Regions from separate parts of the Shewanella septentrionalis genome, predicted to be linked through region 2. Evidence: predicted binding sites of a transcription regulator. Region 2 holds the regulator's gene; each other region holds the start of a gene.
What was found. The regulator sigma-54, encoded in region 2, starts transcription at its own class of promoters, with help from an activator protein. The targets are predictions, from matches to a motif close to GTTGGCACGNNNNTNGNNT.
Positions count from the first base shown of each region.

Region 1 (7,425 bases), on a different contig from region 2:
TAAAGCTATTGAGATACAGTTTGAACGATTTCGACTCAATCAGGTTCAGGCTTTCATAGCTTAAATGAAATTCAGCTATGGCCACCATAGGCTTACCTTTAGCATTTAACCAAGACAGCTCATAACCCGTCCAGATATCGGCACCATGAAACGGTAACGTCCCAGTTAGTGCAATAGCATTACGGTTTAGTGAGCGTGGAACCCCTTGCAGCAGCGACGCATCATACTCGGCTTGATAGTCTGTGGCTTTACCTAAAGTCAGGCCAACAAGCGCTTGCGCATCACTATAGGGATCGTGATTCTGTGTCATCAATACTGTTTCCATGTCAAAATAGGCGCACATTATACCTGAAATTGGATTGTGCTTAAGTGTCTTGTCTGCCCGCACTCGATAAATTTTTGCAAAACTACCATCAAGCTTACCTAACGAGTTTAGGTGAACTACCGCGTTATTACCCACAGGGTGAGCCTTCTGTGTGTATTCAAGGCGAATTTCATGCTGATCTTGATCAAGCCGTTTCTTGGCAGCCGGTGAAACGCGAAGTCGAAGGCAGTTTTGCCAATGTTGAGCATGCGCTTGAGTTGACTTTGTGGCCGGAAATTAATCATTTTTACGGTCTGTATTTTTCTGCGCCGTTATTGTTCGACTCAAAATGGGGCACGGGTGAGTTACTGCAAGTGTGGAATGAGGATGATTTTACCTGCCTGCAGCAAAATCTGATTGGTCATCTGATGATGAAGAAAAAGCTCAAGCAGCCATCGACGTGGTTCATTGGCCTATTAGATGAGGGCGATAAAATGCTCACCATCAACAACAGTGATGGCAGCGTGTGGATTGAAATCCCTGGTGAAGTGCAATCAGAGCAATTGGCCTCGAGTTTGACTGCGTTTATCGAAGCAATATCGCCACGGATAGCACCGCCCGTTAAACATGAAGAACTGCCGATGCCCGCATTAGAACATCCTGGGATTTTTGCCAGCTTTAAACGTATGTGGCAAAACCTCTTCGGTAAACGCTAGTTGGCGGGAGCTTGACGCTATCTTGCGGCGAGCTCTCAGCCTTCTACCACGTTTAGCCAGAGTGTGAATGCTCTACCACACTGAGTTTGAGCGTGAACGCTCAACCTAAGCATGGCTTATCTTAGGTTGAGGTCTTTGGCGGGATAAAATGATGTTACTGATGATCCCAAGACAGATTCGATACTATGCGGCAAGGCTCGCAGCGAAAGTGGAACATATCCAATAAAGGTTCATCGAGTTTCCAATCATGGCTGCCACAACGTGGGCAAGGTCGCGCTTTTTCTGAGGCTAAATCTTGACCACCGACGCGGTATAAGTAGTAATAAGTCGGGATTTTCGTGAGATATTCGATACGGCCGCGCAAATCCCAACCTCTACGAAATAAATCACTGTCTGGACTCGATACTTCCTCGAGTGCGGCAAATTCTGCTTTGGTGGCCGCCGCCATTTGTAACTCGTCACAGGCTTGCCATTCGCTCTGCCAACGGATAATGCGTTTGTGATCGCCATTAAAGGTTGCTGGAAGTCGATATAAGGGAATCGGCAGTAGATTATCGCCGCTGCGCAGGGGCGAGCACATGTGTACAAAGCTGGTATACAGCAGTTGCCAGCTCGGTGTGTCGGTATTGCTGACCTCAGAATTAATGTCCTGACCGATAAACTTTTCCCGCGGCGCGAGTAGCTTAGCGTCGGTTAACTCTGCTAAGGCTTTTTTGACCCAAGGGCTGTGATATTTATGCGCTAAACTGCTTTTCTCTGGCATCAGTAAACGCACTCTAAACTCACCGTCATTAAAGGCGACCGCAAATTCTCGCCCTAAGATTTGGCCGTTAGCTCGATAGGCTTCGAGGAGCTGATTAATGGCTTTTTCGGCGGCAGATATAGTGGTGTCGGCGAAGCATTCAAAACGCAGTTCAGTGACAAACATTAAGCGGTTTTTCCTTGGGATTCTAATAGGTTGATGCGTTGTTTAAGTTCAAGCAGTTCGTTTTTTAATTGCATTATTTCTGCTTTTTGCTGCTCAGCATGACGTTCAAAATGTGTCTGTTGTATCTGCAGACGCTTGGCAAGCAGTGCAAGCGTCAAGGTATCGTTAGTTGCAGCGGCTTCGGTTGTCGGGCTGATGGCTTGCAACTCGGCTAAACGCTCGCGATCCGCCTTAGGCATAGATTTAAATTGCTGTAGGCCTTGGATCAATATAGGTAAAGGTAGGCTGCTACCTAAACGGGTTTTAATTAAGGCAAGGCTCGGTACTTTACCGCAGGCTTCGAGTGAACGCGCAGCCGCTAATACTTGGTCAAGTGGACTCATAATTAGCAAAATTCCTTAATTTGTTGAATGATTTAAACTAATCCCAAAAGGTCGTGTAAGTTTTTTCATTTAAAAACAGTGTGTTGTCATTTGGCATCTATTTTGCTTATTGTCCTGCCTAAATCGTTTTTTTAAGCAAAAATAATAATTACACAGGATGTCACATGATTAACCATAAATTGAATAACAAACTTATCGCCATCACGTTTTTAGGGCTTGCAAGCTTAGGTCTTAGCGGCTGTGTGGTCAATGTCGGTGATGGCGAATCGGGTTGGGATAGCAGCGAATCATGGGAGAAAGTGCAGGATAAAAACCGCACTAACTTAACCAAACTGAGCTTAGGCATGCCTAAAGACCAAGTGATGATCTTAATGGGCACCGCTGATTTTAGTGAAGCCTATATTCAACAAAGTGCTCAACAAGGTGAAGCCAATAATGAAGTCTTAGTGTTGTTTTATCGTACCCAGCGCAATAATGGAGATGGAAAAACCACTAAGGACGAATGCACACCTATCGTGCTGAGCAACAATGCCTTAGTGGGTTGGGGTGAAACGGCTTACAGCAAAATTTAACCCCGCGCGTTTTGTTTTATAATTTACGTAGCTGAGTATCAAGTTGCTCAATGGGCTCAGTCCATTGAGCATCCGCTTCTAGGCCTTCGATGATAAAGCTCTTTTGAGCAGGGGTCCAAAAGGGCGCTTGGCTTAGATGGATGTGATGGTCGATATCATGGGTTGCAATAAATTGCGCTATGGCTTCATCGCTACTGTCTAAACCGAGTTGCTCGAATAAGTGGCTTAAGTCTACTGGCGTAGTATCCATCATTATTTCCTTTTCAGTATAGTGCCTTCGTTTAGAGTAAACGCCTGATTGAAAAATGCAATCTATGATTAAAATTTGCACTTTTCTGTTTCCTTGGTAAATTGATTGTTACTCATAAAAGTGTGAGCTAAGTCAAGGAATACTAATAATGGATAATGAGACCTTGGAAGACTGCCGTGCAGTCTATTTGACCGCGGAAGACTTACGCATTGCCGCTTCTATCCTCTACAACGCTTACCATGATGACCCTTTTTTTGTCGATTCACTTTTTACCTCAGATAAAGCCGCTTACGAGCAAAAACTGCGCGCCGCGATCCGCGAAGAACTCAATACGTTATGGCAACAAAAACAAGCACTCATAGGTTTGTTCGACCATGACAGACTGGTTGGTTTAGCCTGTGTGGTAACGCAAGAAGTGCCTTTGGGAGAAGGGCGTTACTGGCATTGGCGCTTAAAAATGTTGTTAGGTACGGGCTGGCAATCGACCCAAGCTTTGATGAAAAAAGAGTCCAGTATTGTCGAACTCTTACCCAGTAAGCACTGCGGTATTTTGCAGTTTATCGCCCTTGCACCGAACGAGCAGCATAAAGGACTCGGACATAAGTTAGTGCAAGCGGTAGTGAGTTGGTGTGATGAACAGCCGGATTTGGATGGCATTGGTGTGTTTGTCGCTCAGGAGAGTCATCTGCAATTATTTACCCAGCATGACTTTGTCTCTTTAGGCGAGCTCAATATCGGCAGTGTCCATGGTCAGTTATTATTCTATTCGGTTCAACAAGATGACTCACTCTTATAAACGGTTCGCCGATTTTTATCCTTTCTATTTATCCCAACACCAGCACCCAACTTGCCGGCAATTACACTTTGTTGGCAGTTGCTTAGTCCTGCTGCTGATTGGCATTGCCTTGGTTTCACAAGCCTGGTGGCTATGTTGGTTTATTCCGGTCGTTGGCTACGGTTTTGCGTGGGTGGGACACTTAGTATTCGAGAAGAATCGACCCGCGACATTTCAGTATCCCTTTTACAGTTTGATGGCAGATTGGGTGATGTTTGCTCAGATGATCCGCGGCATTTTTAAGCGTTAAAAAAGCCGCCCGAGTGAGATGCCCATACCCGTGTGAGAGATCGCTTACAAACGCTGTAGGACATAATGTTTTCTTTTTGATTGTTTTTTGTTCTTATTGGTTTAATTTTTAATTAAATCATTAGTTTGTATTTATCTTTCTCCTGTTCGGTCGTAATTTCTTTTGTAGTCCGTTCTTTGAGCCGAACAAAAAAGTCATGGTTAACGTAGAATTCACTCATGGCCAAAGCAAATGGATAGCAAGGAAAGCGAAACAGGCCAAAGGGACGCAAGAAGCAACGAATTAAGATTTCATGGTTGAAATCGCTGACGGTAGGAAAACTGTCATTCGCCTAGGATAGGCTAAGGAAAAGCAGGATTGCTTTTCAAGGATGATTAGAGACAGTGAGTCGTATCGTCAGGATGATGAATTTCAGGAAGAATACAGGACACGCTTAAGGATTAAGCATGAACTCGAGACAGGATGTGTCGAGACAAGGATAAAGTATAAGGGTGAACAGCTTGTACTACTCTATGGAAGACAAATTTTTGCAGGATGCAATAGGAAGAAGTCATAGGAAGTGACAGGCTCTGTAAAATGGATTTACAGGTCAAAGGACTGAGTGTTATCTCACGCAAGTTTGATACACAGGGACGAAAAGGAATTACAGGGACGACGCAGGAAGCAAGCAGACGCATGGATGGTGCAGGGAGCACAAATCGAGCAGGACGGCTTACAAAGGATAAATGGGGCGCACTTTAGTTGCGCCCTTTTCTTTGGTTCATTTTCAGCATTAATCTCGCTTTGCCAAGCTATAAAGCTATTCACATGGACTTTAGCTTAACTCTGCTTAAAGACTTATCACCGTAAAGCATGTTTACCAGTCTACTCCTCTTATTGCCCGATGATTTACTCTCTGTATTGACTGTGTTTTGGTCATGCACGAATGCTTGTCGAACTTTGAGCGATAGCGGTTTATGCATAAGTCCTTCAGGGGAGAACATCTAGCGCTTTGCTTACTTTTGATTCGAATTGCCATCCTCCGTGTAAGAGATCTCTCACAAGTATGTAAGTAATTTGTAAGTTAAAGGGGTGGTTATGTCTTGGCTTTGGTTATTATTTTTATTTATATCAGCCGGTTAGTCTATTTTTCATCTGTTAAGCTCACTTTTTTCGTTAACATTTTAAATAATCCGCAATGAGTACTTTTGTTGGTTGGCGTAGAATTCATCTTGTAGAAGGAATTACGGGCAACAGGATGTTGGCGATCAGGATGATCGAACAGTGACTAAGGAATGTGACTTAAGGAATGATAGGGATATAGGCCTTTCAGGATGAAAGATAGCCAATACCAAGGAAGGGAGACTATCAAGGATTGATAGACTCATTGCATAGGATGGCAATGGCACAGGGAGTGCAATTGAATGGATGCAATACCCGTTTCATGGATGATGATGGAACCGCTCAGGAAAGAGCAAGCTTGGGACTGGATGACCAAGAGATAGGGAAGTACATGAGTACAAGGACCTCAAGGATTGAGCAGGGATGAAGCAGGACGCAGATTGACGCATGGATGGTGCAGGGAGCACAAAAATAGCGGGATAGCTTAACAGAGAATAGGAGGGCGTGGCTTTAGGGCCGCGCCCTTTCTTTTTTAACTTTTACAGTGAGTTATTTTGCAGCACCAGAGAATAACTGATTATTCTCAATTCTGGCGAACAGCTTATTTGAGCCAACATTGTCGATAAAAGCTTAATGGCATTTGCCTGAGCTACAGCCGCTTTGCGTACCACAACCGCCAAATTTCCCCTGCGCTGTCGGCGCCTCTTGCCATTCTGGCTCTGGGAAGATAGGCCATTCTATTTTTTGAATTTTCTTACCTTGCATCCAAATATGGCCACTGTACTGGTTAATACCGTCGGTGCTGAATTCAAATAAATATTTCGCTTTCCAACAAATCCCCGTGGTGCCGCCAATACTTGGGCGGGCGGTTTCCATTGCTATGGCTAACAGTTGCACTTTTTGTCGCCAGCATTCTTTTTCGGCAAAAATACGGCTCAGCTCTGCCATTTGGCGTAACTGCCAAAAAAATGCGGCAATCACGACGAGGCCAATAATTAACAGTAAATCTGACATCATTTGCTTGCTGCCTTAAACAAACCACCTATGGCTTGTGATAGTTGAATGCTTCGATTGGGATTTCTTAACTCGCCTAGCAGTTGATTGCGCAAACTAGGAATAGCCACAATATCAGCAAAGACCTGATTAAAAAAGGCTTGGGGCTGCAGTGCTAGGGCTTCTAAGTAAAGACTGCGACTTGAATCTTGTTTTAAGACCGACCAGTTACGTCCGGCAATGCTGATGAGGGCATTGGTATCTAAAGAGGCTTGGCCGTGTAGATGCTCAAACGCTTGTTGGCTGTGTTTGGCGCTAGAAGCCAAAGCCCGTAGGAAATAGGCTTGGTGCTCTGGGGCTGCATCTTGAAGTTTTGCGAGAATTTTATCGGCGAGTGTGTCGCTAATCAGTAAGTGTTCAAGACATTGGCATAGGGCGATTTGCACTTCAATGGCGGCGGTGTCAAAACTCGATACTAACTGCTGCTCATGATCAAATTCATTTGCGCGCGCACACACATCGGCTATGCCTTGCATCCCAATATGTTGCCATTGAGCTGGGGCAACTTGGCCTGACAAATACTGCACGGCAAATTCGTATTGCGATGACGCGCGTTGGCCGAGTTGTTTACGAACAAGCGCGTTGAATACGGCGAGTTTTTCTTGGCTTGGCTTGAAGTTAAACGGATTATTCGCGAGTCGTTCTTGCTGCTCTTCACTGAGTGGCTGAGTGGGATCTTGCCCTAATGCCGCTAATATCATTTCGATAAATTGTGAGCGCGGTGCAGGCGACAGTAATCCTTGCTCATCTAAGGCCAACTTTAGAAACCAAATAAAGTGTTGCTGACTGGCATCCCAAAAGACGATAGCAAACTGCGCATGTCCTTGAATGGGGTAAGGATAAGGGGTAGCGAGAGATTCTATTTGGTGAAACGCGAGCATATCAATATGTTGCACCCTACGGCCAAGATCATACACTTGGAACTGGGTTTTGGCTGTGGTTAAAAACTGGCTTAAAGTTGTAATTTCAGTCATTTGGCTGCCATATCAATCAAAGAGGCTCAATAAATTGGCGCCATTATAGGGGGAAGTGC
Region 1 is NZ_JAMTCC010000008.1:90,203-97,627, reverse strand. It holds gene queF (NADPH-dependent 7-cyano-7-deazaguanine reductase QueF) at 1-310, opposite strand, end outside; gene syd (SecY-interacting protein) at 370-1,020, shown strand; gene NE536_RS06380 (Zn-ribbon-containing protein) at 1,175-1,948, opposite strand; gene NE536_RS06375 (hypothetical protein) at 1,948-2,331, opposite strand; gene NE536_RS06370 (DUF3192 domain-containing protein) at 2,496-2,903, shown strand; gene NE536_RS06365 (DUF2789 domain-containing protein) at 2,920-3,153, opposite strand; gene NE536_RS06360 (GNAT family N-acetyltransferase) at 3,302-3,949, shown strand; gene NE536_RS06355 (Mpo1-like protein) at 3,933-4,238, shown strand; gene NE536_RS06350 (DUF3301 domain-containing protein) at 5,970-6,356, opposite strand; gene NE536_RS06345 (DUF3549 family protein) at 6,353-7,366, opposite strand.
Region 1: a site for sigma-54 is predicted at 2,421-2,439, ahead of NE536_RS06370 (DUF3192 domain-containing protein). Genes of this name have one in related genera too.

Region 2 (7,425 bases):
AAGCTAAATCGTCTGAAAACAAACTAAAACTTGGCAGAAAGCCTATTACATATCATCTTTATCGCGTACCAAATTGTGCTATTCCAATCCCATCAATGGGGCGACAAAGACAATGCAAAAAGAGAGATAGACATGGTAGACAAATCACAACTGCGCCAATGGGGCTGTAAAGTTATCGACATTGAAAAGTCAGCCCTAGACAATCTTTATCAATATGTTGATTCGGCCGAATTTGCAGAAGCTTGCGAGTTGATCCTTAACTGCACAGGCAAAGTGATTGTCATGGGAATGGGCAAATCGGGCCATATCGGTAATAAGATTTCTGCCACCCTCGCCAGCACAGGAACGCCCGCATTTTTTGTGCATCCGGGTGAAGCCAGCCACGGCGATCTCGGTGTATTAGCCGATAACGATGTGATTTTAGCGATTTCTAATTCTGGTGAGTCGAGCGAAATCCTCACCTTAATGCCCGTCATCCAACGTATGGGCGTGCCCGTTATCGCGGTAACAGGTAAACCCGAATCGAACATGGCGCGCTTATCTAAAGTACATTTATGTATTGAAGTCCCAGAAGAAGCTTGCCCACTTGGACTCGCGCCAACGTCAAGCACTACCGCGACCTTAGTGATGGGCGATGCCATTGCCATTGCGCTACTGCAGGCAAAAGGCTTTACCCGTGATGACTTTGCTATGTCCCATCCTGGCGGTGCTTTAGGGCGAAAGTTATTGTTAAAAGTCTGCGATGTCATGCATAGCGGTGATGACTTACCGCTCGTTAACCACGATATTTGCATCACAGAAGCCCTGTACGAAATTTCCAAAAAAGGCTTAGGCATGACGGCGATTATCGATGATCAGCGCAAGCTGGTTGGTATCTTCACCGATGGTGATTTACGCCGCGTTATCGATGCCGAAGTGAATCTACGTACTACACCCATCGCCGATGTGATGACCCGTAACTGCGTGACCATCACAGACGGTGTGTTGGCCGCCCAAGCGCTGCAAGTGATGGACTCAAAAAACATCAACGGATTAATTGTTATCGATAAAGACCGCCATCCAATCGGCGCTCTTAACATGCTAGACATGGTTAAAGCAGGAGTCATTTAATGCCACAGCAAGGATTTTACGGCCCAATCAGTGATGATGTGTGGCAACGCGCGCAAAAGATTAAACTGTTGATCTGTGACGTCGACGGGGTGTTTTCCGACGGTCGTATTTACCTAAGCAATAGCGGCGAAGAGCTAAAAGCCTTCCACACCCGCGACGGCTATGGCGTGCGCTCGATACTCACCAGCGGTTTTAATCTTGCGGTTATCACTGGACGTCAATCCAAAATCGTTGAAAACCGTATGACAGCCCTTGGCGTAACCCATATTTACCAAGGCGTAGATAATAAGTTCGAGCCCTATGAAGCATTGCTCGCACTCTATGGTGTCACCCCGGAAGAAGTAGCATATATCGGTGATGATATTGTCGATTTACCCGTGATGAATGTCGTCGGTTTAGCGGTCAGTGTGGCCGATGGTCATCCCTATGTGCGTCAGCACGCCCACTTTGTCACTACGCTCAATGGTGGCCACGGTGCACTGCGTGAACTCACAGATCTGTTGCTACTCAGTCAAAATAAATTCACTTCGGCCCATGGAATGAGTATATGAGTCGTGTGACACTCGCGATTATTGCTTTTTTTGGAACTGCATTAGTGCTGTATTGGCAAGTGCAGAACAAACACAGCGGTGATACCGATAATAGAGTTAAAGATCAGAATACCCCAGATTTCATCATTGAAGATCTGCGCAGTGTTGAGTTCAATGAACAAGGGCTAGTCAATAGCCGTGTGACGGCGAAACACATGGAACATTATGATTCAACGAATCAAACTTACTTTACTCAACCTGTTTATCTTGTTTATCCAGACCAAGGTAAAGCACAATGGCAACTCAGTGCAGATCAGGGCAAGCTAAACAAGGAAACGGGCAAGGTTGTACTCGAAAACAATGTTATTATTGATGCCATTAGCGCAGAAGAACCGATCCAGACCTTGTCCACCAGTTATCTGGAACTCGATCTCAATACGATGATAATGACCTCTGACCGTACCATTTACGTCACAGGGAAAGATTTTAATATTCAAGGCCAAGGCCTTTATGCCGACCTCAACGCGCAGGAAGTGAAATTGACCAGTCAGGTAGTAGGAACATATGAAGCAAAATAACGTATTACTTGCCAGCCTAATGCTAATAATGAGCATGAGCGCCTTTGCTAAAGTCGACGACCTAAAGCAGGAAGTTAAAATCAAAGCAGTGAGCCAAACGGCAGATATCAAGAACAACCAGATCATCTTCTTTGGTCCGGTGGAAGTTACCCAAGGCTCGATAAAAATCCAAGCAAATGAACTGCGTGCATTTTCTGCCGAAGGTGAAAATAGCAAAATTTTAGTGGCCACTGGTAACCCCGCAACTTACAGCCAAGTGTTAGACGATGGCCGTCCAGCCTCGGCGAGCGCGAAAGAAATTCGTTACGATATGGCAAGCCGTACCCTGACACTGAAAGGCCAAGCTTCGTTAGATCAAGCAGGTAGCCAAGTGACGGGTAATGTGATCCGCTATAACATCATCCAGCAAAAATTGATTGCAGAAAGCACAGGTAGTGGTGACGATCGCGTGATCACTATTATTCAGCCTGAAAGCTATCAAGATGATGCCAAACCAGACGCGCCAGCGGATAAACCTGTGAAAAAGCAGGACTCTAAATGACCCAAATCACCCTAAGAGCACAAAATCTGGCGAAGAGTTATAAGAGTCGCCAAGTGGTTAAAGACGTCAGTCTAACGGTAAAGACAGGTCAAGTTGTTGGACTGCTCGGCCCGAACGGCGCGGGTAAAACTACCACCTTTTACATGGTCGTCGGTCTGGTTAAGAGCGATAAAGGCCACATCTTTATCGACGATGATGATTTAACCGCAGATCCTATGCACCTGCGCGCCCGCAAAGGCATAGGTTACTTGCCACAGGAAGCCAGTATCTTTCGTAAACTGACCGTCCATGACAACATCATGGCCGTGCTGCAAACGCGTAAAGAACTAAAAAAAGAGCAAAGGGAAGAAGAGCTAGAGCATCTGCTTGAAGAGTTCCACATCACCCACATCCGTGACAGCCAAGGCATGTCATTGTCGGGCGGTGAACGTCGCCGTGTCGAAATTGCGCGGGCGTTAGCAGCAAATCCTAAGTTCATTTTGCTCGATGAACCCTTTGCTGGTGTCGATCCGATTTCGGTTATCGACATTAAAAAGATTATCGAACAGCTCAAAAGTCGTGGCCTTGGCGTGTTGATCACAGACCACAATGTCCGTGAGACATTAGATGTGTGTGAACATGCCTATATCGTGAGTCACGGAAACTTGATTGCCGAAGGAACACCCGCAGAGATCTTAGACAATCAGCAAGTTAGGGCTGTGTACTTAGGTGAACAATTCAGGCTATAGTTAATCAAGCGGAGCCAATGCAGGCAATTTATGCCACCATTGGACTCCACTCAAGATGATAACAAGCGACCTCATCCAACAATAATAACGTAGGGATCAGCGGTAACATGAAAGCGTCACTCCAGCTCAAACTGGGTCAACAGTTAACCATGACGCCACAATTACAACAGGCCATCCGTCTGTTGCAACTGTCGTCATTAGAACTGCAGCAAGAGATCCAGCAAGCCTTAGATTCTAATCCCCTTCTCGAGCTGGAAGAGGATCAATTCGACGCCACTAAAGACCCTGTAAACCAAACGCTATCCGATACGGATTTCAGTGAATCTAGCACCCTGCCGCCAGAAAAAGACAGCTCCACCATAGATACGGCAGAGTCGCTCACGAAAGAGTCCATGCCCGACGAACTCCCCATGGACACCACATGGGATGAAGTGTTCACCGCCTCTCCTAATTCTGGCCCCGGTGGCAGTCGTGAAGACGATATGCCCTTCCAAGGTGAGACCAGTGAAGGCTTGTATGAACACTTAGAATGGCAAAAAAACCTCACGCCGTTTTCTGAAACCGATTTAGCCATTGCCACCGCCATTATTGATGCCATCGACGATCAAGGCTATCTCACCCAAAGCACTGACGAAATCCTCGAAGCCATGGGCAATTCTGAGGTTGAGCTCGACGAAGTAGAAGCCGTACTCAAGCGCATTCAACATTTTGATCCCATTGGTGTTGCCGCCCGCGATTTAAGCGAGTGCCTGTTGATCCAACTGTCGCATTTCGCCGCTGATACGCCCAACCTAGAAAACGCCCGCATGCTGATCAAAGATCATTTAGATCTGATCGCCGCCCGCGATTTTAGATTGTTGATGCGTAAGACTAAATTAAAAGAGGATGAGTTAAGAGACGGCATCGCGCTTATCCAAACCCTCAATCCTCGCCCAGGTTTATTGATTACGCCCAACGATGACGAATACGTCATCCCAGATGTGTCTGTGTCGAAGAAAAATGGCCGCTGGGTGGTTGAGCTGAATCCTGACTGCATGCCAAAAATCAATGTAAACCAACATTATGCCTCGATGGCGCGCAGCACTAAAAGCCAAGCCGATAGCCAATTTATTCGTGGTCATCTGCAAGAGGCTAAATGGTTTATCAAGAGTTTAGAGAGCCGTAATGATACCCTGTTGAAGGTGGCGAACTGTATCGTCCAATATCAGCAAGGTTTCTTTGAATACGGTGAAGAAGCCATGAAACCTATGGTGCTGAACGATATTGCCGAAGCGGTAGAAATGCATGAGTCGACCATCTCAAGGGTGACGACACAGAAATACATGCATACCCCTAAGGGACTTTTTGAACTAAAATACTTCTTCTCTAGCCACGTCGGAACTGACGATGGTGGGGAGTGCTCATCCACAGCAATCAGAGCCTTCATTAAGAAACTGGTTGCAGCGGAAAACCAGAAAAAACCATTAAGCGACAGTAAGATGGCACAACTTCTGGCAGAACAAGGGATCAACGTAGCCCGCAGAACCATTGCGAAGTACCGAGAGGCTATGCTCATTCCGCCTTCTAATCAGCGTAAAAGTTTATAACCTACAGTGGATATCGGAGGACGTTTCTATGCAAATAAACCTGAGTGGACACCATGTCGAAATTACCGAATCGTTACGCGCATATGTAGAAGAAAAGTTTTCAAAACTTGAACGCCATTTCGAACAGATCAATAATGTGCACGTTGTGCTCAATGTCGAGAAAATGCAACAGATTGCCGAAGCGAGAATAAATCTTATCGGTGGTGAAGTTTTTGCTACTTCAGAGCATGCTGACATGTATGCCGCTATAGACGCCCTGATTGACAAGCTTGATCGTCAGGTTATTAAACACAAAGAGAAGTTAACAAAACACTAATAATGGAACTTTGTACCATACTGCGGCCGGAGTGCACTACCTGCGCCACTCCGGGCAGCAAGAAAAAGGTACTGGAACTCATCAGCGACTTAGTCGCTGCCCAGTACCCGACCCTCTCATCTCAAGAGATATTCGAAAGCCTAGTGGCGCGCGAAAAGATGGGGAGCACAGGTATAGGTAACGGCATCGCCATTCCACATGGTCGACTAGCCGATATAGATCAGCCCATTGCCATACTCATTAAGTGTGAAGAGCCGATAGCATTCGATGCTATCGATAAGCAACCTGTTGATATTTTATTTGCACTACTGGTGCCTGCTGACCAATGTCAGCAACACTTAAGTACCTTGTCTTGCATGGCCGAAAAGCTGAGCGACAAGCAAATATTAAAGCAATTACGCAAGACGCATGATGAAACGGAACTCTATCAGGTAATCACTGGATGAAACTGGTCATAGTGTCGGGCCGCTCAGGCTCAGGCAAATCTGTCGCCCTAAGGGTACTCGAAGATCTCGGCTATTATTGTGTCGATAACCTTCCCTTGCCCTTAATCGGCACTTTGCTTGAGCAACTCAAAGGCAGTAACGATCTCGTCGCCATCAGTGTCGACGTGCGTAACATGCCTGAGCAGGATAAAGTCTTAGTGAAGCAACTCGCGAGCCTGCCTCCTGATACTGAGTTAACCAGCTTCTTCCTCAATTCCAGCGATAAAATTCTGCTTAAGCGTTACAGCGAGACCCGCCGTTTGCATCCTTTGTCGAAGAGCCAAGTCTCTTTGCAAGAAGCGATAAAGCTGGAAGGGAAACTGCTCGAGCCTATGTCAAAACTGGTCGATCACTACATAGATACGTCGAATTTGAATATCTATGATTTAAGCGATCAAGTGAGACAAATTCTGCTCGGCAGCGTCGATAAAGAGTTAGTGATTAACTTCGAGTCCTTTGGCTTTAAGCACGGTATGCCAACCGAAGCCGACTTTATGTTTGATGTACGCTTTCTGCCTAACCCACACTGGGAACTGGCGCTGCGTCCATTGACAGGCTTAGATGAGCCCGTGGCTGAGTTCTTAAATCGTCAACCACTCGTGAATAAGTTCATCTGGCAAATCGAAAATTTACTGGAAACTTGGCTGCCGCATCTCGAGCGCAACAATCGCAGTTATTTAACTGTAGCGATTGGCTGCACGGGTGGACAACACAGATCGGTTTACGTCGCAGAGCAATTGGCTAAACGCTTTAGTAACGGTAAACATAAAGTTTATGCCCGCCATCGAGAGCTGAATAATGCCAAAGCTTGAACGTCAGATCACCATCTGTAACAAACTGGGATTACATGCCCGTGCCGCCACTAAGTTGGTGGTACTGGCATCCGAGTTTGATGCGACCATCACCTTAATACAAGGCGATAAACAGGCATCGGCCGCCAGCGTGCTTGGCTTATTGATGCTTGAGACTGGCATGGGTAAAACCATTAAACTTATCGCCGAAGGCCCAGATGCTGAGCCCGCTCTGGATGCCATTTGTGCCTTAATCGACGCTAAGTTTGACGAAGCCTGTTAGTTTGATTTCATACTCAGTGTTCCGCACAGGCACTCAGATCAGTACACATCACACTTAGCACTGCTTATTTGTGCAGTTCACATCTCGTTTCAAAAGCTTGGCGACATATTTGTCGCTCGACGGCACGAACCATAGGCGATTACACTAGCGAGCATTACCGCTGACTCACCTTAGTCTTAGCCGCCTTAATCTATGCGTAAAACGCATGACCTATGCCAGAGCGCTCTATCTGTGACTGAAGCATAGCTATCGCGAAGTCACCGCTAAGTCTCAGCCCTGCGCAAAGCAGCGCACTCTCGAACCAATTTGCCGCACAGTGGCGGACAACTATGGAGGACAAATGCCCGTAGATAATTCAGAAAACGATCACACCGGACATAGTCTCGACCAGTTAAACCAAGCGCTTAGCAGTGGCATGTTTGTGCACGTGCGTAATATGCTGCAGAAAATGGCCGCCTCAGATATCGCGCTGATCTT
Region 2 is NZ_JAMTCC010000011.1:46,959-54,383, reverse strand. It holds gene NE536_RS08200 (KpsF/GutQ family sugar-phosphate isomerase) at 133-1,110, shown strand; gene kdsC (3-deoxy-manno-octulosonate-8-phosphatase KdsC) at 1,110-1,661, shown strand; gene lptC (LPS export ABC transporter periplasmic protein LptC) at 1,658-2,218, shown strand; gene lptA (lipopolysaccharide transport periplasmic protein LptA) at 2,205-2,759, shown strand; gene lptB (LPS export ABC transporter ATP-binding protein) at 2,756-3,487, shown strand; gene NE536_RS08175 (RNA polymerase factor sigma-54) at 3,595-5,073, shown strand; gene hpf (ribosome hibernation promoting factor) at 5,102-5,389, shown strand; gene ptsN (PTS IIA-like nitrogen regulatory protein PtsN) at 5,392-5,835, shown strand; gene rapZ (RNase adapter RapZ) at 5,832-6,686, shown strand; gene NE536_RS08155 (HPr family phosphocarrier protein) at 6,673-6,948, shown strand; gene mgtE (magnesium transporter) at 7,289-7,425, shown strand, end outside.

Region 3 (7,425 bases), on a different contig from region 2:
ATTGTCGAAAAATCGTCAACAATGAGAATCTTCATATTCTTGTCCAAGGTTTCCTCCGGTGAGCTGACATTCTGTGCTCGATTAATAATTATACTTATGTCCAGTGCTTGAGTTTAGCTTTCAATCGCAACATTGCCTGACTTAATATCTGGCTAACACGCGATTCACTGACCTCAAGAATGGCGCCAATCTCTTTTAAATTCAATGCTTCATCGTAGTACAGGGATAACACTAATGCATCTCTTTCAGGCAATAATTTAATTGCCTCAACCAGCGCAGAATGAAATTGGTTCTCAGCTAATGCTTCAAATGAGTCATCATCGGACCGATCACTCACTGTAAGTATATCCTGAGATACGCCTAAGTCTTCTATCCCTATGATTTTTCCGACAGAAACATCGTTAAGAATATGATGGTACTCATCGAGCGTCATATCAAGTTTTTCTGCAATTTCTGTGTCGCGTGCATCACGACCCAGTTCTTGCTCTAACTCATCAATAGCATGTGCAACCTTGCGGTTATTACGATGAACGGAACGAGGCACCCAATCGCCGCGGCGAATTTCATCTAACATGGCCCCACGTATGCGTATGCCGGCGAAGGTTTCAAATTTCGCACCCTTGCCACCATCAAACTTGGATGATGCTTCTAATAACCCCATCATCCCAGCTTGGAGTAAATCATCTAACTGCACGGAGGCAGGTAGTCTGGCGAGTAAATGATGCGCAATTCTTTTAACCAACGGAGCATACTGTTCAACGATCGACGATTTATTGTCTAAACAAGTATACGCAGCGGCTTTATTCACTCGTTTTTTCCTCTTGAAAATCTGGTCGTTGTACTAAACGCTCAACGAAAAACTCCAAATGCCCACCAGGTTGCTGCGGTACAGGCCAGCTTAGAATTTTATTTGCCAACCCTTGATACGCAATCGCTGCTGGTGATTTAGGATACGCTTCAACCACCAATTTTTGTTTACGAACAGATTTACGTAAGTTTTCGTCAAATGGGATTGTTGCAACCAATTCAAGGGCGACATCCAAAAATCTGTCGGTCACTTTACTGAGTTTAGCAAATAATTCCATACCTTCTCGTAAACTACGCACCATATTGGCAACTATTTTAAAACGGAACACGCCATGCTCACGGCTGAGGATTTTTATCAGGGCATAGGCATCGGTAATTGATGTGGGTTCATCACAAACAACGACCAGCACATCCTGCGATGCACGTGAGAAACTGAGCACCATATCTGAAATCCCAGCAGCAGTATCTACGACTAGAATATCAAACTGAGTCCGCATCTCACTAAATGCGCGAATTAACCCGGCATGTTGCGCTGGACTTAATTCCACCATCCCTTGTGTTCCTGAAGTGGCTGGTACTATGCCAATCCCTTTAGGGCCACGAACGATAATATCGTCAAGCTCTGCATCACCGGAGAGGACATGGGAGAGGTTACGCTCGGCACGAATACCCAGCATGACATCGACGTTTGCTAAGCCAAGGTCAGCATCAAGTACCAAGACACGCTTGCCTTTTTCGGCTAATGCCACAGCTGCATTAATGGAAACGCTGGTTTTACCAACGCCACCTTTACCACCTGTGACCGCGATTACTTTCACTTTTTCGTTATAGGGTTGATTCATCATACGTAAACCACTTGCTTGATCCAGGGTCATAAATCTACTCAAATGCACAGGCCATATTATCTGACCACGCTGTGTCTTGTAATGATTGTTGTTCAGTACTATCTAACGCTGCGAGTGCCTGCTGGGCTAAATCTAAGGTATCCGCAACTTTCATATCTTCAGGAACTCTTTGTCCATCAGTAACATAACTTAATGGTAATCCGTTTTGGATCAACACACTTAATGCCCCTGCTAACGACACAGATTCATCGAGTTTTGTGAGAACGACACCAGATAGGGGAATGCGTTTAAAATGATTGACTGCATCTTGCAGCACACGGCGCTGTCCTGTCGCAGACAGTACCAGATAACTGCGGATAGGTATCCTGCTATTTGCAGTTAAATTATCAAGTTGCTGGTAAAGACGCATATCTCGCTGTCCCATGCCAGCCGTATCTATCAATACTAGCTTGCGATTCCTAAACTGATAGAGAATTTGCTCTAATTCATTCAGATCATGAGCTTGCTTTACTGGGCAGCCCATTATTTTGCCATAAGTTGCTAATTGCTCATAGGCTCCGATGCGATAATGATCTGTCGTTATAAGAGCAACATGCTCAGCACCGTGATGGGCTGCAAAACGGGCTGCAAGTTTCGCTAATGACGTGGTTTTACCCACACCAGTTGGACCCACCAATGCCACCACGCCGCCCTGGTTAACAATATCATCACCTTGATTATCAAGCATATTAGCTAAACTTTGAGGTAAAGCTCTGACTAATTCTGCAGGCGTATAATGTTGGCTCAGCGCCGCTAATTTATTCGCAACAGCTGGGGAAAATTCAGCCTCAAGTAACTTGGCTTCGAGCATAGCACCGACTGGGTCGATGCGTTTTTTATGTTCTGTCATCAAAGAGGACACTTGATGTGTCAGTAAATTACGCAGTGATGCTAACTCATCACGCATTGCCTCAATATCTGCGCTTTGTTTCTGTGATGTTTGTGGCTTCTTATCAAAAGTAGCAGGCGCTTCGCGACGCTCCACTTTTGCCGCTGCCGGCGCTTGTAAGCCCTTTGCCCATGCGGGTAACGTGGCATCCACTTGCTGATGCGACATTTGTTGATTCAAACGGCTTTGTTGCTTCTCTAGCAAGGCTTGTAATGAGTCAGCAGGTGCAGCTGGCTTAGCTCGGGTTTCAGCCCGTACTGGCTGCTTAGCACCCAGGGACACAAGATCGTCACTCACGTCCATAAAGGTTGGCGCTGGCGCAGTTGCTGCGGTTTTTGCTTTAGGTTCGTCATAGTCAACGGCGGCGACAATTTCGATGCCCCCATTCACTTTCTTATTCGACATAATGACGGCATCTGAGCCGAGTGTTTCTTTCACTTGGGCCAGTGCGGCGCGCATGTCTTTGGCAAAAAATCGTTTAATCTTCACTTATGCGTCCTCTACTGGCCGACTGCAGATACGATACGTATTTGCTTCTCATCAGGTATTTCTTGATATGAAATGACTCTGAGATTAGGAATAGTATGTTTAACAAAGCGTGACAGCGTCGCGCGTAACATACCTGACGTCAACAATATGGCGGGTTGTCCGACCATTTCTTGCTTCTGAGCCGCATCGGCAAGGGACTGCTGCATGCGTTCTGCAAGACCGGGTTCAATGTTAGGACCATCACCACCGGTTGCTTGCATTGACTGATGCAACATCTGTTCCAACTCTGGCGCCAAAGTTATGACAGGGATTTCGAGCTCTGGGCCTGAGATTTCCTGAACGATCATACGTTTCAACGCGATACGGACTGCAGCGGTCAAGACTTCAGTGTCATTACTCTTAGTGCCGTATTCTAACAAAGTTTGCACTATAGTACGCAAGTCTCTGACTGAAACCCCTTCATTTAATAGGTTCTGCATCACTTTTACGACATGCCCTAACGGCATGACATCAGGAATAAAGCCATCCACCAGCTTAGGCGAATGTTTCGCAAGCATATCCATCAGTTGTTGCACTTCTTCGTATCCTAACAACTTAGCAGCATTATTGGTCAGCAATTGACTAATATGGGTTGCCACAACCGTAGCGGCATCGACAACCGTATACCCTAATGTTTGGGCATGCTCACGTAATTCAGGGGCAATCCATACTGCTTCAAGACCAAAAGCTGGATCGCGCGTTTCGATACCATCGAGCTTGCCATAGACTTGGCCAGGATTAATCGCCAATTCGCAGTCGTGACGAATATCCGCCTCACCAACAACAACGCCCATTAGAGAAATGCGGTAGGCATTAGGTGACAAATCTAAGTTATCGCGAATATGCACCGCAGGCACTAAGAAGCCCAACTCTTGCGATAACTTCTTACGGACGCCTTTGATACGGCTTAATAACTCGCCACCTTGGCCCTTATCGACCAGTGGAATTAAGCGATAGCCAACCTCAAGGCCAATAGTATCAACATGATGCACATCGTCCCAGCCCAGTTCTTTAGGCTCTTTATCTTGTCTCTCAATCGGACCAGATTTGACTTGTTCTAGGGCTTTAATACGTTTCGTCTCATTGCGCTTATAGACAAAATAGGCAGCACCCGCAGTAATAAAGGCGAAGCTTAAGAACGCCATATGCGGCATGCCAGGGACAATACCCATGACAAATAACACTCCGGCGGCGATACCCAATGATTTATGACTGTCAAACATCTGACTCATCATCATTTGGCCCATATCGCCCGATTCATTTTGACGGGTTACCATCAAGGCAGCAGCGATTGACAACAACAAACCTGGGATCTGCGCCACCAGACCATCACCAATGGTCAGCAAGGTATAAATTTCAACCGCTTCAGAGAAACTTAAGCCATGTTGAACAATACCTATGATGAAACCACCTAAGATGTTAATCACTAAAATCATGATACCCGCAATTGCATCACCTTTTACGAATTTTGAAGCACCATCCATCGCGCCATAAAAATCAGCTTCACGGGTCACTTCGGCGCGACGTAATCTTGCTTGATCTTGATTCAAAGTTCCGGCATTTAAGTCGGCATCAATAGCCATTTGCTTACCAGGCATAGCGTCCAAGGTAAAGCGGGCGCTCACTTCTGCGATACGACCGGCACCTTTAGTCACCACCGCAAAGTTGATGATAATCAAAATGATGAATACAACTAAACCAACGGCATAGTTACCGCCAATCACCACAGAACCGAAGGCTTCAATGACCTTACCAGCCGCATCCCCCCCATTATGCCCCTCGAGTAACACTACACGAGTAGAAGCGACGTTTAGCGCAAGGCGTAATAACGTCGCCACTAGCAGGACACTTGGGAAAGCGGCAAAATCCAACGGTCTATCAGTATAAATTGCGACTAATAATACGATGAGCGCTAAGGCTATGTTGAATGAAAAAAGTATGTCTAGTAAGAATGGAGGGATAGGTAAAACTATCATGGCCAATGCTGCGAGTACGAGTATAGGAGTGCCTATACCTTTAAACGTGCTCAAGCGCATTTGTTTTACTTGACCTAAGGTCGCTCTAACATCCATTCATATTTACCTAAACTTTGACGTATGACAGCATGAAAGCAAAAAGTACGCCAATAGCGTATTGGCGCACAATAATATCACGACTTCAAAGAATTTTTAGCTTAGATCTTAATATTTTAACTCATCGGGAATGGGTTGATTAAGTGGGATTGGAATAGGCTTGCGACCTCGGCCTTTTTGGTATTGGCGCAACTGGAACACATAGGCCAAAATCTGCGCCACAGCAGTAAACAGTCCTTCAGGGATTTGTTGATCCAACTTAGTTGTATGGTATATAGCTCTTGCTAATGGCGGAGCAGAGACGATTGTCACATTATGGGCGCGGGCAATCTCACGAATTTTAAATGCGACATCATCAACACCTTTGGCAACAACAAAAGGCGCGACTGAACGCTGCACGTCATATTTAATCGCTACCGCAAAATGCTCAGGGTTAACAACGATGACATCGGCATTGGGTACTTCAGCCATCATTCGACGCTGAGCCAACTCGCGTTGCATCTGCCGTACCCGTCCTTTAACTTCAGGCTTCCCTTCAGTATCTTTATACTCATCCTTTACTTCTTGTTTGGTCATCTTGAGTTGCTTATTGTGATTCCAAAGTTGAAATGGAACATCGATGACGACAATCAACAAAATAGAGGAACATAACAAAATAAACATCCACACGAGCAAATCTAATGCGTGGTAAACATTGCCAGGAAGATGATCACTAGACAACAACAGAATTTCATTGAAATAAAAGCTCAGTAATAAATATGCAGAAAATGCCACCACAGAAAACTTGGCAATCCCTTTCGTCAGCTCAACTAGCGCCTGCACACCGAACATACGCTTCAAACCTGCTGCAGGGCTCATTTTACTGGCCTTGGGCATCATAGCTTGGGTCGAGAAATTCATTCCACCTAAAGCCACGTTGCCAATAAAAGCAACAACCACAATTAACAGCATTATTTTTGCCATGGGCCAGACGATTTCACCCGCGACAACACCCCAAACATTAAACATTTCTTCAGTATCAAAAACTTGCGCCCTGTCCATGGTGAAAACAGTCTCAAACACCCGAGTTAAACTCTTGGCTAGACTTGGACCTAGCATATAAAAACCACACGCAGCAGAAATTAATACCGCTGCTGTACCGAGTTCTTTCGAACGCGCAATCTGTCCTTTTTCCCGCGCCTGTTCAAGACGCCTCCCTGTGGGTTCCTCACTGCGTTCACCGCTTGATTCTTCAGCCATGGGCAGCTCCTAATACCGTCATATCAAACCATCGACGTTACATTGAAGCGCTAACATATCGCAAAGCAGCACTTGAGCCGCAGCCCACACTTCATCGAAATGGGCCATAACAGGCGTTAAGGTTAACCAAAGAATAAATAACCCGCCAATCATAGTGATCGGAAAACCAATAGAGAAAATGTTTAATTGCGGCGCGGCGCGAGTCATCACACCGAAGGACAAGTTCACTAATAACAAGGCAATAATCGCGGATATTGACATAGTTAATGCCGCACCAAACATATACGAGCCCCAATCAGCTAAAGCGCGGTAGCTAGTAAGAGTTAATCCTTGATTAGAAATGGGTAGGGTCTCAAAACTCGCCACCAACATACGGATCATCAATAGATGTCCATCGACGGCTAAGAAGATTAATGTCGCCAATAATAGAAAAAAGTTACCAATAACGGGTGTTTGCTGACCCGAACCAGGATCAACCATAGAAGCAAACCCGAGACTGGTTTGCATACCAATAATCTGGCCGGTTAATACAAAAACTTGCATCACCATTTGAGTCACAAACCCCATGGCAACACCAATAATGATTTGCTGCGCAGTAATAAATACTGCACTGAGTGAGAATAGATCGGCATTTTGAACCGGAGGAAGGACTGGCGCGATCGCAAAGGTAATCGCCATGGCCAATAATAGACGCACACGAGTTGGAGTGGTTGCGGCCCCAAACACCACCATAACCATTAGCATACTCGCGACCCGAAACAGCGGCCACATATAAGCGGCAATGGTCTGCACTAACGTATCGAGCAGCAGCTCCATTGGGTTAGCCTATTACTTGCGGAATGCGATTAACCATCTCGACAAAAAAGTCCATCAAAGTTTCAACCAACCAATGCCCCATAAACATTAGCGCAAGCAGCGTTATGATTAAACGCGGAAGAAAACTTAAGGTTTGCTCGTTAATCGAAGTCGCGGCTTGAAACACGGCGACAATCAAACCAATACCCAG
Region 3 is NZ_JAMTCC010000001.1:122,199-129,623, forward strand. It holds gene cheY (chemotaxis response regulator CheY) at 1-47, opposite strand, end outside; gene NE536_RS00550 (RNA polymerase sigma factor FliA) at 95-808, opposite strand; gene NE536_RS00555 (MinD/ParA family protein) at 801-1,682, opposite strand; gene flhF (flagellar biosynthesis GTPase FlhF) at 1,687-3,069, opposite strand; gene flhA (flagellar biosynthesis protein FlhA) at 3,081-5,180, opposite strand; gene flhB (flagellar biosynthesis protein FlhB) at 5,289-6,419, opposite strand; gene fliR (flagellar biosynthetic protein FliR) at 6,438-7,235, opposite strand; gene fliQ (flagellar biosynthesis protein FliQ) at 7,240-7,425, opposite strand, start outside.
Region 3: a site for sigma-54 is predicted at 5,217-5,235, ahead of flhA (flagellar biosynthesis protein FlhA). Genes of this name have one in related genera too.

Region 4 (7,425 bases), on a different contig from region 2:
GCGATCATTCTCTTCCGCGGTTTTCATCATCTTGACTTGCAATTCAAACTGGCGCTGAAGATCAATCAAAGACACCATTTCATCAACAGGGTTAACGTTACTGCCCTCTACGGCACCACTTTCAACTGCGACGAAAGGGTCTGCTGGTGCTGCTTCACCTGACATTTGTCGAAATAATCCATCTTCACCACGCATCATCTGCGCATTGCCGGGATTGACTAACTTCAATCTCGCCACTTCTTCTATCACTTCAGCAGTCGCCCCTTGAGGGCGAACAGACACTATGCCATCCTGTGAAATTGACACTTTATCAATAGGTAATGGCAGCACTATCGGACCAGCGTCCCCCATTACGGGATTGCCTCTGTCGTTATACAACATGCCCGTCGCATCGAAACTGAGACTACCTGAACGGGTATAAGCTTCACTGCCATCTTTCGCCTGAACGGCAAACCAGCCATCGCCTTTAATGGCAACATCGAGATCCCGTCCAGTGGTTTTTATCGGACCAGAGCGAAAATTAGCTGACGGAGATTCTGTCATCGCAAACACCCTTGAAGGCAACCCTTCACCGAAGGCTTGCATCGATCTGGCCTGTGCCATATCTGATTTAAAACCATCGGTATTAGCGTTGGCTAAGTTGTTCGCACGGAGCGCCAGCTCATTCATATTTTGCTTGGCACCACTCATGGCGACATAAAGGAATTTGTCCACAGACTGCTCCGTCAAATTTTCTACATGACAATAGCAAAGCAAGCATCATGCCAACAAAATTGACGTTTAATTTACTGATAGAATTGAAGAATAGGAAAATGAAGTGAATTGACAGCTAGATAAAGGCTAAGTGTTGCCACTGGCGGCAACACCTTAGTCAAACAATGTAATGATTAGCGGATTTGTAATACGGTTTGTTGCAACGTGTTGTTCACTTCAAGGGTACGAGAGTTCGCTTGGAAGTTACGCTGCGCAGAAATTAAATCAACCAGTTCAGTGGTCAAATCGATGTTCGATTGCTCTAACGCCGATGAACTGATGCTACCAAAAGTACCACTATTTGCCTGACCCGCTAACGCTGGACCTGAAGCTAAACTGGCTTTCCACGACGTATTACCCACTTGCGTTAAACCTTGTTCGTTAGCAAAACGAACTAAAGCAACCCGTGCTAAAGGCACGGTTGAACCATTAGAATAACTCGCGGTCACTAAACCATCTTCGCCGATTTCAACGTTAGTTAAGCGACCTACAGTCGTACCATCTTGCGTCAACTGAGTTGCACCAAAAGGAGCAGCATATTGCGTTGGGGCATTAAACTTCACAGTCAACTCTTGAGTACCATCGGCACCAGCCCCTAAAACACCCGCACCACTGACGCCCAAAGTCTCAGTCTTGACTATAGCAGGATCGCTACCTGTGTAGACACCAACAGAATTGAATTTGAGTACAGAGCCTTTCCAACCACCAGCAGTTTGAGCCGTGCCCGTTGCATCAGGTGTACCATCGCCTGTGGTATCTGTTTGATAAGTACCAGCAGGACCAGCTAGATCGACTTGCTTTCCATCAACAGCATAGTAAGCCACCCAATTGTTCTCACCATCGTACGAACCATCTTTGGGCTTAACAAAATAAGTGGTCATAATATGCGGCTCACCGAGTGAGTCATAAATTGTCATTGATGTAACGCTATTGTAGGTTTTTGCATCTAGAGGATCGAATGCCGCGGGGTCGAGTGCACTTTCCTTAGCATTTAAGTTCATTTGCAAAGTAACATTCTCAGTCTTTACAGGGCTACCTGCAGTGTCTGGTATTTGTACCGGCTTAGCCGTCGTTAAACTCACTGATGTTGAGTTCCCATCTTTATCCACTGGGAAAGTTTGCAAATAATTACCAGAAGAATCAACCATGTAATTATTTTTATCGACCGTAAATGCTCCAGCACGGGTAAACGAGTGGTCTAATGTACCCAGTTCAGAGGCTGTAACGAAAAAGCCACCCCCTTTAATCGCCATATCAAGGGAGTTATTCGTCAACTGTAAGCTACCTTGATGGAATTGCTGCGCCACTTTACTCGTAGCAACACCACCACCCACGGCAGTTTTAGCATTTGAAAAAATAGAATTAGCGTAAACATCCGCAAATTCAGCTCGGGATTCTTTAAAGCCAATGGTGTTCGCATTAGCAATGTTATTCGCCGTAGTGTTTAAATCTTTCTGCGCGGCAGAAATGCCACTCAATGCAATGTTAAACGACATAATTCACCTCTACATTTAACTCAATTCATTTATGAGCGATTTACGCCCAATTCGGATGCTGCAAAAATTCTTTTATACAAGCTTAGGTTTCAGACACAGCTAACACATCGGTTAACTTGATGCCCATACCGCCTCTCAAGTTAAGAATCGCGCCAGTACTGGCCGTACCGAGAGAAACGCTGGTCACATGAGCATAGGTCGAGACTGGCAATTCTTGGGATTTCCCATCCACTAAACCACTCGCCTTGATCGTATAGTTACCTGCGGTTACAGGTTTTCCATCTTTATCGAGGCCATCCCAGTTAACATCGACATTCCCCCCCTTACTGCCATCAACTTTAAAGGTGGTCACAACTTGGCCTTTCTCATCCTCAACACGTACAGTAACTTCAGGAATTTTTGCTGGCGTGCTAATCACACCTTTTATTGTTGGGCTTTCAGCTGAAATGTTACCTGTATCAGTTGGGATCAACACCTTGCGACCAACAAGTCCTGATGCCTGTAATGCTTGGCTTGATGTCATAACACCGTTTAAATTAACGATTTCCTTATTCAACTTAGTAATACCATCAACCGTCGAGAATGATGCCATCTGCGCAATCATTTGGTCGTTGTCGACGGGCTTAAAGGGATCTTGCATCGATAACTGTTGGCTTAATAACGAGAAAAAGTCATCTTGAGTTAACTGTTGGCTTTTCGCTTCCGGTACTATCGAATCTTTTGGCAGACGTATGCCATCAAGAAACGGATTGCCCGTTGAACTAGTTGATGAATTGGTCGTAACGGCATTTGACTGACTCTTATTTTGAGCCGTCTGCGCCGATGCTTGGTTAATTTGATTAATGAGGCTCACAGCTTACCTCCTAAGTAACACATGTTATTTACCCATCCCAAGTGTTTGTTGCAGCATAGACTTAGCTGCTTCAGCGACCTGAACATTCATTTGATATGAGCGCGAAGCAGAAATCATATCTGCCATTTCTTCCATGACATTAACATTCGGTTTATAAATAAACCCGTCCGCATCCGCCATTGGATGATCGGGCGAATATTCTTTTAGTAGTGGTCGATCACTTTCAACAATACCTTTTACCGCAACACCTTGTGAGGCTTGTTGCTGGCTTTGCGCTTTAGCCATTTCAGCTTCAAAAATAGGATGACGGGAACGATAGGTCTTATCTACGCTACTCGAGACGGAATCAGCGTTAGCTATGTTACTCGCGGTGGTGTTTAGCCTGACCGATTGAGCAGACATTCCCGAGCCAGCAACATCAAATATGCTAAATAAACTCATGATTAATCCCCTCTCAACGCTTTCTTCATGCCACTAAACTTACTATCTAAAAAACCTAGCGACATTTGATATTCAAGTGCATTTTGCATGAATGCCGATTGTTCCTGTTGGATATCAACAGTATTACCATCACCGGTATCGGGTTGATTTGGCACACGGAACTTAACAAATTGACCAGTCAACTCAGCAAGACCAAAATGCTTGTCTGTCTCTTGCATTTCAAGACTATTACGCTGCTGTTGTTGGCCACGGGCGGCCTGCATTGCCGCAGAAAAATCAACATCGCGGGCTTTATAATGTGGCGTATCGGCGTTAGCGATATTGCTCGAAATGACTTCAGCTCGCTGCGCTCTAATACCGAGAGTGTACTGATGCACACCCAGTGCATTATCAAAATTGATCGCCATAAAATTGCCTCCTCGTGTTACTCACGGAAACAAAGCAATTCATGTGCCAACATCAGGAGACAATGAAAATAACAATTAGGATAAGCAAGTGATGGGTAAAAAATTACCGACAAATGTCGGTAATTTCTTTAAAGCTGTAGACTTAAGTCTTTTTCTGGTAATAAATCCCTGGGTTACAACGGACCATATCAAATTCGTCCGTTAAACCAGCGATAGATTCGGAAGCACCAAGAAATAGAATACCTTTTGGATTAAGAGCGGCAGCGAATTGCCGCAAAATTTTTGCCTTTGCCTCAGGCGCAAAATAAATCAGCACATTGCGGCAAAAAATAATGTCGAACTTACCAAGTAAGCTATAACTTTCAAGCAGATTATGTGCTCTAAAGTTCACCAAACGCTTAACATTATCCTTTAACTTCATATTGCCTGAAGGCAAAGCATCAAAAAACTGACGCTTACGCTCTTCGGATAAACCGCGCGCTAATGCCAAACTATCGTACTCAGCATTTTTGCAACGTTCCAACATGGAAGGCGACAAATCCGTGGCTTGAATTGACGCACTACCCGCAAGCGCACCAGGCTTCTTCTGTTGATACTCAAGAATCGTCATCGCCAATGAATAGGGTTCTTGCCCAGACGAACACGCGGCCGACCAAATCTTAAGTGGACGACCTAAACGACTATACTCAGGTAACAAAACGTTATGCAATAACTCAAATGGATAACGATCACGAAACCAAAGGGTTTCATTGGTCGTCATAGCATCGATCACTTCAGCCCGAAGCGCACGTTCCGTTGGCTTCATCGAATGCTTAACCACATCGGATAAGGATGGCAGGTTATATTTCCCCATCAGAGGAGCTAGACGACTGCGCACCAGATATTGCTTATTTTCACCCAGTACGATGCCGCTGTGTTGTTCTAAGAACAACCTAAATTGATTATATTCAGCTTCAGCGAGTGATTTATTTGGCACATTCACATCCTAAATCCTATAGCAAGCACCAAAATCAGTGCGAAACCATCATGTTATAAAGTCGAGATTATAGCGTAAAGCGTATCTAGGTACTAACTACTGCACTTACAAACTTAAGTGTTTATTCACGGCAGCAGCCAGTTCGTCGGGATTAAACTTAGCGATAAAGTCATTGGCCCCCACTTTTTGAACCATTGCCTGATTGAATACACCACTTAACGACGTATGCAGTACCACTTTAATATGCTTGAGCTTAGGATCGTCTCGGATCTCAGCGGTCAGGGTATAACCATCCATTTCAGGCATCTCAATATCTGAGATAATGAGAGGGATTTCATCGGCAACATTGTCCATTTCTTTGGCGATTTCTTTAAGCTTATCTAATGCTTCTCGACCATCTTTTGCGGTATCAATTTGTAAGTTCAATGACTCGAGTGAACGAATAATTTGCTTACGCGCCACGGCAGAATCATCGATAACCATAATATGGTAATGCTGGGTTCTGTCGAGGGTCAGCTTTTCATTGGCTTCTTCACTGATAGCGGTTTTAACCGGTGAAATCTCATCTAAGATTTTTTCTACGTCGAGAATTTCAACCAATTCACCTTCAATCTCAGTTACAGCCGTCAGATAAGAATAACGACCGGCACCTTGCGGCGGAGGCATAATCGCTTCCCAATTCATGTTGATAATCCGCTCAACAGAACTGACCAAGAAACCTTGAACACTGCGGTTATATTCAGAAATAATGATGAAACAGTTTTCAGTACTCGCTAAAGGTCTACCACCTGTTGCCGCACTCAGATCAATAACTGAAATAGTCGTACCGCGAATATGCGCGACACCTTTAACATAAGGATTAAGTTTAGGCAAAGTTGTCAGTGGCGGGCACTGCAGTACTTCTTTCACCTTAAACACGTTAATCCCAAACCGTTGACGACCGTTTAATTTAAAAAGCAGCAATTCTAAACGGTTTTGACCAACGAGCTGGGTTCGTTTGTTGACTGAATCAAGAATACTCGACATAACTCTGCCTTGTTGTTCTGTTTATGTACGGCCCTATGACTCGTTTGAGTATAGGCATATTAATTGCTTACGTCTTATCTATCGATAAACATAGTCGAAACTGAGTCAATCTTCTGACAGTGATGCAAAATATTATTACAGTGGTCAGCTTCGAACTTGATAAAAGTATAGGTGCATTCTGGCGTTACAAGCTAGTCTCTTCATTATGAAAGTAAATTTAGTCTGTTTTTTTAGTGTTTTCGCCCTCTTCATGCCCGCTTTTGCGAGTGCAGAGCCTATTGTTCCCACCGTATCGGCCATCTCAGAATTAGCTAAAGCGCTTATTTCAGAAAAGATATCCGTGCCAGCGAATGCCAAAGTCGATATTTCGCCGCAAATAGTTGACGCAAGAATGCTGCCGTCACTATGTTCGTCGCCAATTCAGGTTGAATTGGCTAGTGACAGGGAAATTAGCCGTAATAACACCCTAAAAGTCAGCTGCAATACGCAAGAGCTCGCTTACCCTTGGCAGATTTATATCTCGGTTAGAGTGGATATTTTATTCCCCGTTGTTGTCACAACTGAAACCTTAGCGCCTGGCGAACTCATCTCCCCTAGCCAAGTTGAAATCCGTTACATTGAGCAAAATAGTTTACGAGGCGCTGAATTTGATGACCCAAGTAAATTAGCTGGTGTGCGAGTCAAACGACGCGTCTCGAAGGATTATCCTATATTGAGCAATAACTTATGCTTTGTGTGTAAAAACGACTCGGTATCTATTTATGTTCGTTCTAACTCCTTCGAGCTCAAAACTGCGGGCGAAGCCCTACAGGATGGCAATAAAGGCGATCGGATCAGAGTTAAAAATAGCAGTTCAAACAAAGAACTAGATGCTATAGTCACGGGCATTGGCGAAGTTGAAGTAAGAATGTAAAATAATCTAAAGCTTTTTTATAAGCTGCCGATACCCCAGTTAAGAAATCCCGTACACACGACGCTGGAGCCGAAAATGGCAATTGATATTAGCAAACTCAACACTGCAACGACCACACAAGTTCGTTCAGGTGCAACTAAAACTAGCAGCGATCAATCTGCTCAAGTTGCCACAAAATCGACAACACCACAAAGAAGCGACTCAGTGGTGATTACAGCGCAAGCGCAACAACTTCAAGGAGCTCAGACTAAAATGGCGAGCCTTCCTGAAGTTGATCAAAAGAAAGTGGCCGAAATTAAACAGGCTATCGCCGAAGGCCGCTATAAAATTGACCCTGAAAAGTTGGCTGCCAATATTGCAAGTTTTGAAGCCGAACTTAATGACTTGAATAAAGAGTAACTATGACTGAAATAGCTAAACTGGTAGATCTACAACACGCCCATTTGGCTGTTCTTAAGCAAATCATACTCAAGGAAAAAGGCGCTTTGGTTGACCAAAACGCCGATTTACTGCTTTCTCTTGCTAACGAAAAATCACAATGTCTGAAAGAACTCAAGACT
Region 4 is NZ_JAMTCC010000001.1:158,688-166,112, forward strand. It holds gene flgF (flagellar basal-body rod protein FlgF) at 1-714, opposite strand, end outside; gene flgE (flagellar hook protein FlgE) at 888-2,249, opposite strand; gene flgD (flagellar hook assembly protein FlgD) at 2,332-3,102, opposite strand; gene flgC (flagellar basal body rod protein FlgC) at 3,127-3,543, opposite strand; gene flgB (flagellar basal body rod protein FlgB) at 3,546-3,950, opposite strand; gene NE536_RS00745 (CheR family methyltransferase) at 4,093-4,932, opposite strand; gene NE536_RS00750 (chemotaxis protein CheV) at 5,032-5,952, opposite strand; gene flgA (flagellar basal body P-ring formation chaperone FlgA) at 6,158-6,865, shown strand; gene flgM (flagellar biosynthesis anti-sigma factor FlgM) at 6,941-7,264, shown strand; gene NE536_RS00765 (flagella synthesis protein FlgN) at 7,267-7,425, shown strand, end outside.
Region 4: a site for sigma-54 is predicted at 3,983-4,001, ahead of flgB (flagellar basal body rod protein FlgB). Genes of this name have one in related genera too.